Regions from separate parts of the Nonomuraea rosea genome, predicted to be linked through region 1. Evidence: riboswitches for the same ligand, from Rfam matches in the RefSeq annotation. Region 1 holds a riboswitch; the other holds the start of a gene.
The links. A riboswitch is a leader RNA that binds a small molecule or an ion and turns the genes downstream of it on or off. The one in region 1 is predicted to bind glycine.

Region 1 (5,110 bases):
AGCTGGACTCGGCCCCCTTCACGCTGGCCGTGCAGTGGCACCCGGAGGCCGCCGAGGACTGCGCACTCTTCGAGGCGCTCGTCGCGGCCTGCTGAGCCGTTACTGGAAAGCTTCTTTACGAATATCTGAGCCGAAAAACCAGCAAAACCCCTGGAAAACGGGGCCATAGCGTGACGTTATGGGAAGTTGTTGGGTACCGCACTCTCCTGCACGGGTGTCAACCTGAGGGCATCCCCAGCCGGCCGGGGCTCTTCCACTCCACACCCCCCTGAGGAGCCAGAGAGTGAACCCCAAACTCAGGTTGGGGGCTGCCGCAATGCTCGCGTTAGCCCTGACCACCAGCTCGCTGACGGCGGCCGCGAGCACCCGGACCGCGCAGGCCGAACCGCCCACCCCCGACGAGCGCAGGAACGCGATCTCCACGACGCACAGCGCGATCCTCGCCGGCCCGGCGGCGCTGATGGCCTCCGAGAAGGACACGTTCACGCTGACGTCGACCGTGGCCGGCGTCCGTGGCCGGCAATATCTCACCTACGCTCGCACGTACGAGGGCCTGCCCGTGTACGGCGGCGACGTGATCGCCGCCACCGACGACTCCGGCGCGGTGATCACCACACTGACCACCGGGCAGCGCACCGAGATCGCGGTGAGCACCGAGCCGAAGGTCGCCGCCCCCGCCGCCGCGCTGACGGCCAGGGCCAGGGTGGCCAGGCCCCAGACGGTCGCCACCCCCGTGCTCTCCGTCCACGCCGCCACCGCCAGACCCCGCCTGGCCTGGGAGGTGGCCGTCGCGGGCGGCACCGCGGCCGGGCACGAGACCCGGATGCACGTCTTCGTGGACGCGGTCACCGGCAAGGTGATCGACGCATGGGACGACGTGCGCGACGGCACCGGCAGCGGCTACTACAACGGCACCGTCACCATCGACACGACGCCCTCGTACACGATGCGCGACCCCCGCAGGAGCGGCGTCGCGTGCGGCGGCCAGAACGGCACGCCGTACACGAAGACCACCGACACCTGGGGCAACGGCTCGGGCACGAACCTGGAGACCGCCTGCGTGGACGCCCTGTACGCCGCGCAGCGCGAGTGGGACATGCTGCGGGACTGGCTCGGCAGGAACGGCATCAACGGCCAGGGCGGCGGATATCCCTCCCGCGTCGGGCTGAACGCGGTCAACGCGTACTGGAACGGCTCCTACGGCTCGTTCGGCCACAACTCCGCCAACAGCCAGCAGCTCACCTCCATGGACGTGGTCGGGCACGAGTTCGGCCACGGCATCTTCCAGTTCACCAGCGGCGGCGCGGGCAGCGGCAACGAGACCGGCGGCATGAACGAGTCCACCGGCGACGTCTTCGGCGCGCTCACCGAGGCCTTCGCGAACAACCCGAACGACCCGCCGGACTACCTGGTGGGCGAGGAGGTCAACCTGTCGGGCTCCGGCCCGATCAGGAACATGTACAACCCGGCGGCGCTCGGGCATCCCAACTGCTACAGCGCCTCCATCCCGAGCACCGAGGTGCACGCCGCGGCCGGGCCCCAGAACCACTGGTTCTACCTGGTAGCCGAGGGCACCAACCCGTCGGGCAAGCCCGCCAGCACCCGCTGCGACAGCGGTGCGGCGATCACCGGCATCGGCATCCGCAAGGCCGGCGAGGTCTTCATGTCCGCGCTGAACACCAAGACGCAGCCGTGGACGCACGCCAAGGCGCGGGTGGCCACCCTGCAGGCCGCCAAGACGCTGTATCCGGGCAGCTGCACCGAGTTCAACGTGGTCAAGAGCGCCTGGGACGGCGTGAGCGTCCGCGCCCAGTCCGGCGAGCCGACCTGCCAGCAGGGCGCCAACGACTTCTCGGTCGGGCTGGAGCCCGCCTCCGGCAGCGTCACGCCGGGGCAGAGCGCCACCACCACGGTCCGGACCACGGTGACCGGCGGCTCGGCCCAGTCGATCACCCTGCGTGCCGGAACGCTGCCCGCCGGCGTGACGGCCGCGTTCAGCCCGGCCACGATCACCGCCGGTCAGACCTCGGCCCTGACGCTCACCACGTCGTCGAGCAGCCCTCAGGGCAACCACGCCATCACGATCACGGCCGACGGCGCCGACGTGGACCGGCAGGCCACGTACAACCTGCGGATCGGGCAGACCTCCCAGGACGACTACTCCTTCGGCGTGAGCCCGTCCTCCGCCTCCGTGCAGGCGGGAGCCTCCGCCACCGCGACGATCAGCACGCAGGTGACCTCCGGCCAGGCGCAGAGCGTCACGCTGTCGGCGGGCAACGTGCCGCAGGGCGTGACCGTCGGCTTCAGCCCGCAGACGATCACGGCCGGCCAGTCGTCCACGGTGACGATCACGACCACGAGCGGCGTCACGCCGAGCACCTACGCCATCAGCCTCAACGGTGACGGCGCCAGTGCCGACCACTCGGCCTCGTTCAGCCTGACGGTGGGCGGCGGCCAGGGCACCACGTGGCAGACGTACACGGCCTACGCCGTCGGCCAGACCGTCACCTACCAGGGCGTCAGCTACCGCTGCCGGCAGGCGCACACCAGCCTGCCCGGCTGGGAGCCGCCCAACACGCCCGCGCTCTGGCAGCGGGTCTGAACGCACAAGCTGGGCGGTCACGCCGGGGTGGCCGCCCTCCGGGCGAGCAAGCCTGACTCCACGAGCCGCCGCGCGCGGGCCGACCTGCCATGACCGGTCCGCGCGCGGCCTTTCGCATTCCGGAACGGCAGATCGGCACGCGACAACACCCCCATGGCGGCACTAGGCTTGCGGACATCACCGGCGAAACCGTGCGGGAGAGCACCCTGACAGCCGGTCAGGTGTCCCTGAAGGAGCAAGCCCTCCCCGCGAACCTCTCAAGGCAAAGGACCGCACGGACTAGGTGACCTCTGGAAAGCAGGCCTGCGGGGCCTCGCCGAAGGTGAAAGTCCGGTAAAACTCGGGCGAAGCTCTCAGGCACCCATGACAGAGGGGGAGGATGCTGGCATCCAATCCTGTCCTGAGGTGCGACAAATGTCCCGACCTACACCGCTACGTGACGTTCACCAGAGCCTCGGCGCGACGCTGACCGACTTCGCGGGGTGGCTCATGCCGCTCCGGTACGGGAGCGAGTCCGCGGAGCACAAGGCCGTTCGCGAGGCGGCCGGGCTGTTCGACCTCTCGCACATGGGCGAGATCTTCCTGACCGGCCCCCAGGCCGGCGAAGCCCTGGACTACGCCCTGGTCGGTCATCTGTCGGCGCTGGCGCCCGGACGGGCCAGGTACACCATGATCGTCAACGAGCGGGGCGGGGTGCTCGACGACCTCATCGTCTACCGGCTCGGCGACGAGGAGTTCATGGTGGTGGCGAACGCCTCGAACTACGAAAAAGTCGGGCACGAGCTGAAAAATCGTGCCAAGGCGTATGACGTGGTGGTTGAGGATCGGTCGGACCAGTACGCGCTGATCGCCGTACAGGGCCCGCGCTCCCAGGAGATCCTCGCCACGCTCACCGACGCCGACCTGGCCGGGCTCAAGTACTACGCGGGCCTGCCCGGCCTGGTGGACGGGCGGCAGGCGCTCATCGCGCGCACCGGCTACACCGGCGAGGACGGGTTCGAGCTCTTCGTGGCCAACCAGGACGCCGTCCCGCTCTGGAACGCGCTCACCGCGGCCGGCGAGCCGTACGGACTCCAGCCCGCGGGCCTGTCCAGCCGGGACACGCTCCGGCTTGAGGCGGGCATGCCTCTGTACGGCAACGAGCTCGGCGCCGACCTGACCCCGTTCGACGCGGGGCTGGGCAGAGTGGTGAAATTCGACAAGCCCGGCGACTTCGTCGGCAGGTCGGCACTCGAGGCGGTCAAGGACGATCCGCCCCGGCGCCGGCTCGTCGGCCTGGTCGCGCAGGGCCGCCGGGTGCCGCGCCATGGCTACCCGGTCACCAAAGACGGCGCCGTCGTCGGCGAGGTCACCAGCGGTGCGCCCTCCCAGAGCCTGGGGCGGCCCATCGCGATGGCCTATGTGGACACCGGCGCCGAAGCAGGCCTGGCCGTGGACATTCGGGGCAGCCATGAACCTATGGACCTGGTTGAGCTGCCCTTTTACAGGAGGAACAAGTGAGCAACATCCCTGACGACCTCAGCTACACCAAGGAGCACGAGTGGGTTGCCGGGCTCGACGACGGTCTCACCGTGACCGTGGGCATCACCGCCTTCGCCGCCGAATCCCTTGGTGACGTCGTCTTCGTGCAGCTCCCCGAGGTCGGCGCGGCCGTCGAGGCGGGCGACTCCGTCGGCGAGGTGGAGTCGACCAAGTCGGTCAACGAGATCTACGCGCCGGTCGGCGGCGAGATCGTCGAGGTCAACCAGGCCATCGTGGACGACCCCGGTCTGGCCAACAGCGACCCGTACGGTGAGGGCTGGATGTTCCGGATCCGCATCGAAGGCGACCCGGAGGACCTGCTGTCCGCCGAGGAGTACACGGCGCTCACCTCCGGCGAGTCCTGACCGAACCAACGAGAAGCCGGGGTCCCGCACCGGGCCCCGGCCCTTCATGAAGGGCGCACATCAATGGCGATCAGCGTCTTCGACCTCTTCAAAATAGGCATCGGCCCGTCGAGCTCCCACACGGGAGGCCCGATGGCGGCCGCGCACAAGTTCGCCCGCGGGCTGGCGGACGACGGGCTGCTCGACCAGGTCGCCCGGGTCCAGACCATCCTGTACGGCTCCCTCGGCCTGACCGGCAAGGGCCACGGCAGCGACAAGGCGGTCCTGCTCGGCCTCTCAGGCGAGAAGCCCGAACTGGTCGACGTGGACACCATTGACGCCCGCATCACCGCCATGCGCGAGTCGGGCACGGTCAAGCTGTACGGCACGCACGAGATCCCGTTCGTCATCGGCGAGGACCTCGTCTTCGAACGCAAGATCTCCCTCCCCGAGCACCCGAACGGCATGCGCTTCACCGCCTGCGACGCCGCGGGCGGCACGCTCAGGGAGAAGGTCTACTTCTCGGTCGGCGGCGGCTTCGTCGTGGACGAGAAGGCCACGGGCGCCGACCGCATCAAGCCGGACGACACCGTGCTGCCCTACCCCTTCACCACCGGCGAGGAGCTGCTCAAGCACTGCTCGA
Region 2 (5,110 bases), on a different contig from region 1:
GGACGGCGCCCAGGCCCTGCTCGAACGCTGGGCCCGCATCGTCGAGAACGCCGCCACCTGATGCGGTCACGCAGCGTGACCGGGCGGGTCCGGAAAGGCTTTGCCGATGACGTGCACAGAGAGTGCCGCAAGATCGTAATGTAGAAACGCGCGGCGGCATGGACCACGGGGCGGGGGCGGCGGTAACTTTGTCTGCGTCCAAACCAAAGTCCAGCGCCCCGCCTTGACCTTTGCCGCTGATCAGCGTAAGTTGCGGCATTCGCAAACTTGAAAAAGCGAAGCGAGGCGCGTTCCCCAGCACCGTCGCCGCGTCTTCGCGGTAGGAGGCCGAGCCGATCGATGCCGAGCGTCTACTGCACGCAGTGCGGGCATGCCAACCCCGAGGATGCCCGTTTCTGTTCCCGCTGTGGGTCACCGCTGACCAGACCCGAGGTCTCCGGGGACACCACATCGACGATCTCCGTCGCGGGAATCGAGGCGTACGAGGCTGAGACAGGCGACATGCTCCTCGCCGAGCGAGCGCTGGTCGAACAGCTGCCGCCCGGCACGGCGTTGCTCACGGTGACCAGGGGCCCCAATCAGGGCAGCCGGTTCCGGCTCGACAAGGAGCTGACCACGACCGGGCGTCACCCGGAGAGCGACATCTTCCTCGACGACATCACCGTCTCCCGCCGCCACGTCGAGTTCTACCGCCATCGCGGCGGCCAGTTCTCCGTGCGCGACGTGGGCAGCCTCAACGGCACCTACGTCAACAGGGAACGGATCGAGGAGGTCCCCTTGCACTCCGGGGACGAGGTGCAGATCGGCAAGTTCCGCCTGGTCTTCCTGATGCGAGCCCACGCCGGCACATGAGCGAGCGGAGCGAGCGACCGATCGGCGCGGCCCCCAGCGCGCTCACGCCGGCCAGGGAGGCCGCATGAGCTCCCAGGCGGCACGCTCGCATATGAGCATCGGGGAGGTGCTCGCCCTGCTGCAGGGCGAGTTCCCCGATGTCACCATCTCCAAGATCCGCTTCTTGGAGGGCGAAGGGCTGATCGAGCCGGAGCGCAGCCCCTCCGGCTACCGTAAGTTCACGCACCTGCACGTGGAGCAGCTGCGCTTCATCCTCACCGAGCAGCGTGACCACTATCTGCCGCTGCGCGTGATCAAGGACAGGATGGCCGAGAGCTTCGGCCTCCCGCGTGCCGTGCAGCACGTGCAGGAGATCAAGCTCAGCAGGGCCGAGCTGATCGAGGCGGCCGAGATCGACGAGGAGACGCTCGCCGAGCTCGAGGACTACGGCCTGCTCGCCCCGGTGGCCAGGCGTTACGACGAGGAGGCGCTCAAGGTGGCCCGCAGCGTCGGCGCGCTGACCCGTTTCGGCCTGCACGCCCGGCACCTGCGGGCGGTCAAGGCGGCGGCGGAGCGCGAGTGCGGTCTGGTCGAGCAGACCGTCGCCCCCATACTCAAGCGGCGCGCCCCCGGAGCCATCGGCGAGGCCGACGAAGTCGCCAGGGAGTTGTCCACGCTTCTGCTCGATCTGCACGCAGCCCTTGTCCGCATGGGAGTCCGGTCGGTCCTGGGTCGTTGAGACCGTAGCGGGCTAGGAGGCGAAGGCACATTCGAGCCCCGCCGGGTGTTACGTTGAATTGCAGTAGCGAGTCAGCAGAAGCGCCGATCAAATAGCTGTGCCGGGTGACCGGTCAGGAATACGGAGCAGCCCGTGTTGCAGATGGAGGTCGTGGGCGTTCGAGTTGAAATGCCCACAAATCAGCCGATCGTCTTGCTCAAGGAGGCACAAGGGGAACGGTTCCTTCCCATCTGGATCGGCATGACGGAAGCCACGGCCATCGCCCTGGCCCAGGCGGAGGAGCCGCCGCCGAGGCCGCTCACGCATGACCTTTTCCGCGACGTGCTGAGCGCCCTGGGCGTAGGCCTGCGCGCGGTCAACATCGTCGCCCTGCGCGACGGCATCTTCTTCGCCGACCTGGTGTTCTCCAACGGCGTGGAGGTGAGCGCGCGGCCCTCTGACTCCATCGCGCTCGCCCTGCGCACCGGAGCCAGGATCTTCGCCAGCGAGGAGGTCGTCCAGGAGGCCGGAGTGATCATTCCAGACGACCAGGAAGACGAGGTGGAGAAGTTCAGGGAGTTCCTTGACACGATCACTCCCGAAGACTTTGGCAGGGCGGGGTAGGTATTTCAGTGCATTTACGCTTCACGACGCGCCGAGCCGGATCGTTGACTGAGCATGGTCACGGTCCTACGGTGCAAGTGAAACCCGTGGTCGCCCTTTACGAACCCCCAGATCAGGCCACGGGATGAGAGAAAGCCGGAGGTCCGCGTGGCGGTCAGCAGCGGCGAGGGAAAGACGGCCGGCCAGGAAGATCCGGTTCGGCGCGAGAGCGCGCGGCAGCGTGCCGGAGAGCAGGGTCTGCTCTTCGACGAGCAGCCGTCGGCGCTGCCGGACGACATCGGATACCGCGGGCCGACGGCCTGCTCGGCGGCCGGCATCACCTACAGGCAGCTCGACTACTGGGCGCGCACGGCTCTGGTGGAGCCCACGATAAGAGCCGCGCACGGCTCGGGCTCGCAGCGCCTCTACAGCTTCCGCGACATCCTGGTGCTCAAGGTCGTCAAGCGGCTCCTCGACACCGGGGTGTCACTACAGCAGATCCGTACGGCCGTGCAGCATCTACGTGATCGCGGGGTCGGCGACCTCGCGCAGATCACGCTCATGAGCGACGGCGTCAGCGTCTACGAGTGCACCTCGGCCGATGAGGTGATCGATCTGCTCCAGGGCGGCCAGGGCGTGTTCGGCATCGCGCTGGGCAGGGTCTGGCGTGAAGTCGAGGGATCGCTCGCGGAGCTGCCGGGGGAAAGAGCGGCGGTCGAGGACACAGTCCCGGCCGACCACCCCGCTGACGAGCTCGCCCAGCGGCGCCGCGCGCGCCGCATCGGCTGAGAGCGAACCCCGGTGGACCGGCGAACACGGCACACCGTAGTAATCTAGGACAGCAAGGCTGACGACCCCGTGCGGGAGAGTCCCCGGGACCACCGGTCCCGTGGGCGCCGAAGGAGCAACCCTCCCCGGAATCTCTCAGGCAACCTGTACCGCTCGGGTGAGGCAACTCTGGAAAGCAGGTGCGCCCGCCAGGCGCGCCTCACCGACGGTGCAAGCCCCTGTCCCGGGGGTGAAGCTCTCAGGTCGTGACGCCGCCCTTCCCGGGGTCGCGCTGTCGCGCTGACAGAGGGGGAGATCCGGCACTCGTCCGCGCCCTGGCGCCGGTCTCCATAAGCCTCGGGAGGCAATCTCCATGACCGACCTGTCAGCACCGCCGTTCGCATCCAGGCACATCGGCCCATCGGAGTCCGAGCAGCTGCGCATGCTCGAAGCCGTGGGCTTCGAGTCCGTCGCGGATCTGGTGGCCGTGGCGGTCCCCGAGGCCATCAGGGCCAAGGACCGGCTCAAGCTGCCCGCCGCCATCGGCGAGGCCGAGGCCATCGCCGAGCTGCGCGCCCTGGCCGGGCGCAACCGCGTGCTCACCTCGATGATCGGCCTGGGCTACTACGACACCGTCACGCCCGCCGTCATCCGCCGCAGCCTGCTGGAGAACCCGGGCTGGTACACCGCCTACACCCCGTACCAGCCGGAGATCTCGCAGGGCCGCCTGGAGGCGCTGCTGAACTTCCAGACGGTCGTCTCCGACCTCACCGGGCTGGCCGTGGCCGGCGCGTCCCTCCTCGACGAGGCCACGGCCGCCGCCGAGGCCATGACGCTGGCCCGGCGGGCCGGCAAGTCCAAGAGCGCCGTGTTCGTGGTCGACGCCGACGCGATGCCCCAGACCAAGGCGGTGCTCGCCACCCGCGCGGAGCCGCTCGGCATCACGCTCGTGGAGCACCCCCTCGACGGCGAGCTGCCCGAGTGCTTCGGCGTGCTGGTGCAGTACCCGGGCGCCTCGGGCCGCCTGCGCGACTTCCGCGCCGTGGCCGCCGCCGCGCACGAGGCGGGCGCGCTCGTCGTCGCCGCCGCCGACCTGCTGGCCCTGACCATGGTGGCCGCCCCCGGCGAGCTGGGCGCCGACATCGCGATCGGCTCCTCGCAGCGGTTCGGGGTGCCGTTCGGGTTCGGCGGGCCGCACGCCGCCTACATGTCCGTACGCGAGGGCCTGCAGCGCCAGCTCCCGGGGCGGCTCGTGGGCGTGTCGGTGGACGTCGACGGCGACCCCGCCTACCGCCTGGCCCTGCAGACCCGCGAGCAGCACATCCGCCGCGAGAAGGCCACCAGCAACATCTGCACCGCCCAGGTGCTGCTCGCCGTCATCGCCGGCATGTACGCCGTCTACCACGGCCCCGAGGGCCTGCGCGGGATCGCCCACCGGGTGCACCGCTACGCGTCGGCGCTGGCCGCCGGCCTGCGCGAGGCCGGTCTGGAGGTCGTGCACGGCGAGTTCTTCGACACCGTCCTGGTCCGCGTGCCCGGCAAGGCCGCCGAGGTGGTCGCCGCCGCCGCCGGGCAGGGCGTCAACCTCTGGCGGGCCGGCGACGACCACGTGTCCGTCGCCTGCGACGAGAAGACCGGGGCCGCCGAGATCGCCAAGGTCTGGGCCGCCTTCGGCCTCGACCGCTCGGACGTGGACATCGAGGGCGCGGCGGACGCGCTGCCCGCCGAGCTGGCGCGCGAGTCGGCGTACCTGACCCACCCCGTCTTCCACAGCCACCGCTCCGAGACCGCGATGCTCCGCTACCTGCGCAGGCTGCAGGACAAGGACATCGCGCTCGACCGTTCGATGATCCCGCTCGGCTCCTGCACGATGAAGCTGAACGCGACCACCGAGATGGAGCCGATCACCTGGCCCGAGTTCGCCGCGATCCACCCCTACGCGCCCGACGACCAGGCCGAGGGCTACCTGGAGCTGATCGGCACGCTGGAGGGCTGGCTGGCCGAGGTCACCGGCTACGACGCCGTCTCGATCCAGCCGAACGCGGGCTCGCAGGGCGAGTTCGCCGGCCTGCTGGCCATCCGCGCCTACCACCGCGCCAACGGCGACGAGGGCCGCGACGTCTGCCTCATCCCGTCCTCGGCCCACGGCACCAATGCCGCCAGCGCCGTCATGGCCGGCATGCGCGTCGT

Region 2: another riboswitch for glycine. It lies ahead of gcvP (aminomethyl-transferring glycine dehydrogenase); the one in region 1 lies ahead of gcvT (glycine cleavage system aminomethyltransferase GcvT).

The regions. Positions count from the first base shown of each region.
Region 1 covers NZ_BAABDQ010000019.1:26,451-31,560, forward strand. The annotation lists gene ABEA43_RS35725 (gamma-glutamyl-gamma-aminobutyrate hydrolase family protein) at 1-95, shown strand, start outside; gene ABEA43_RS35730 (M4 family metallopeptidase) at 317-2,602, shown strand; glycine riboswitch at 2,787-2,885, shown strand; gene gcvT (glycine cleavage system aminomethyltransferase GcvT) at 3,017-4,102, shown strand; gene gcvH (glycine cleavage system protein GcvH) at 4,099-4,488, shown strand; gene ABEA43_RS35745 (L-serine ammonia-lyase) at 4,552-5,110, shown strand, end outside.
Region 2 covers NZ_BAABDQ010000035.1:17,081-22,190, reverse strand. The annotation lists gene ABEA43_RS49500 (sugar phosphate nucleotidyltransferase) at 1-61, shown strand, start outside; gene ABEA43_RS49495 (double zinc ribbon and FHA domain-containing protein) at 340-852, shown strand; gene ftsR (transcriptional regulator FtsR) at 917-1,570, shown strand; gene ABEA43_RS49485 (bifunctional nuclease family protein) at 1,703-2,173, shown strand; gene ABEA43_RS49480 (MerR family transcriptional regulator) at 2,321-2,941, shown strand; glycine riboswitch at 3,004-3,103, shown strand; gene gcvP (aminomethyl-transferring glycine dehydrogenase) at 3,294-5,110, shown strand, end outside.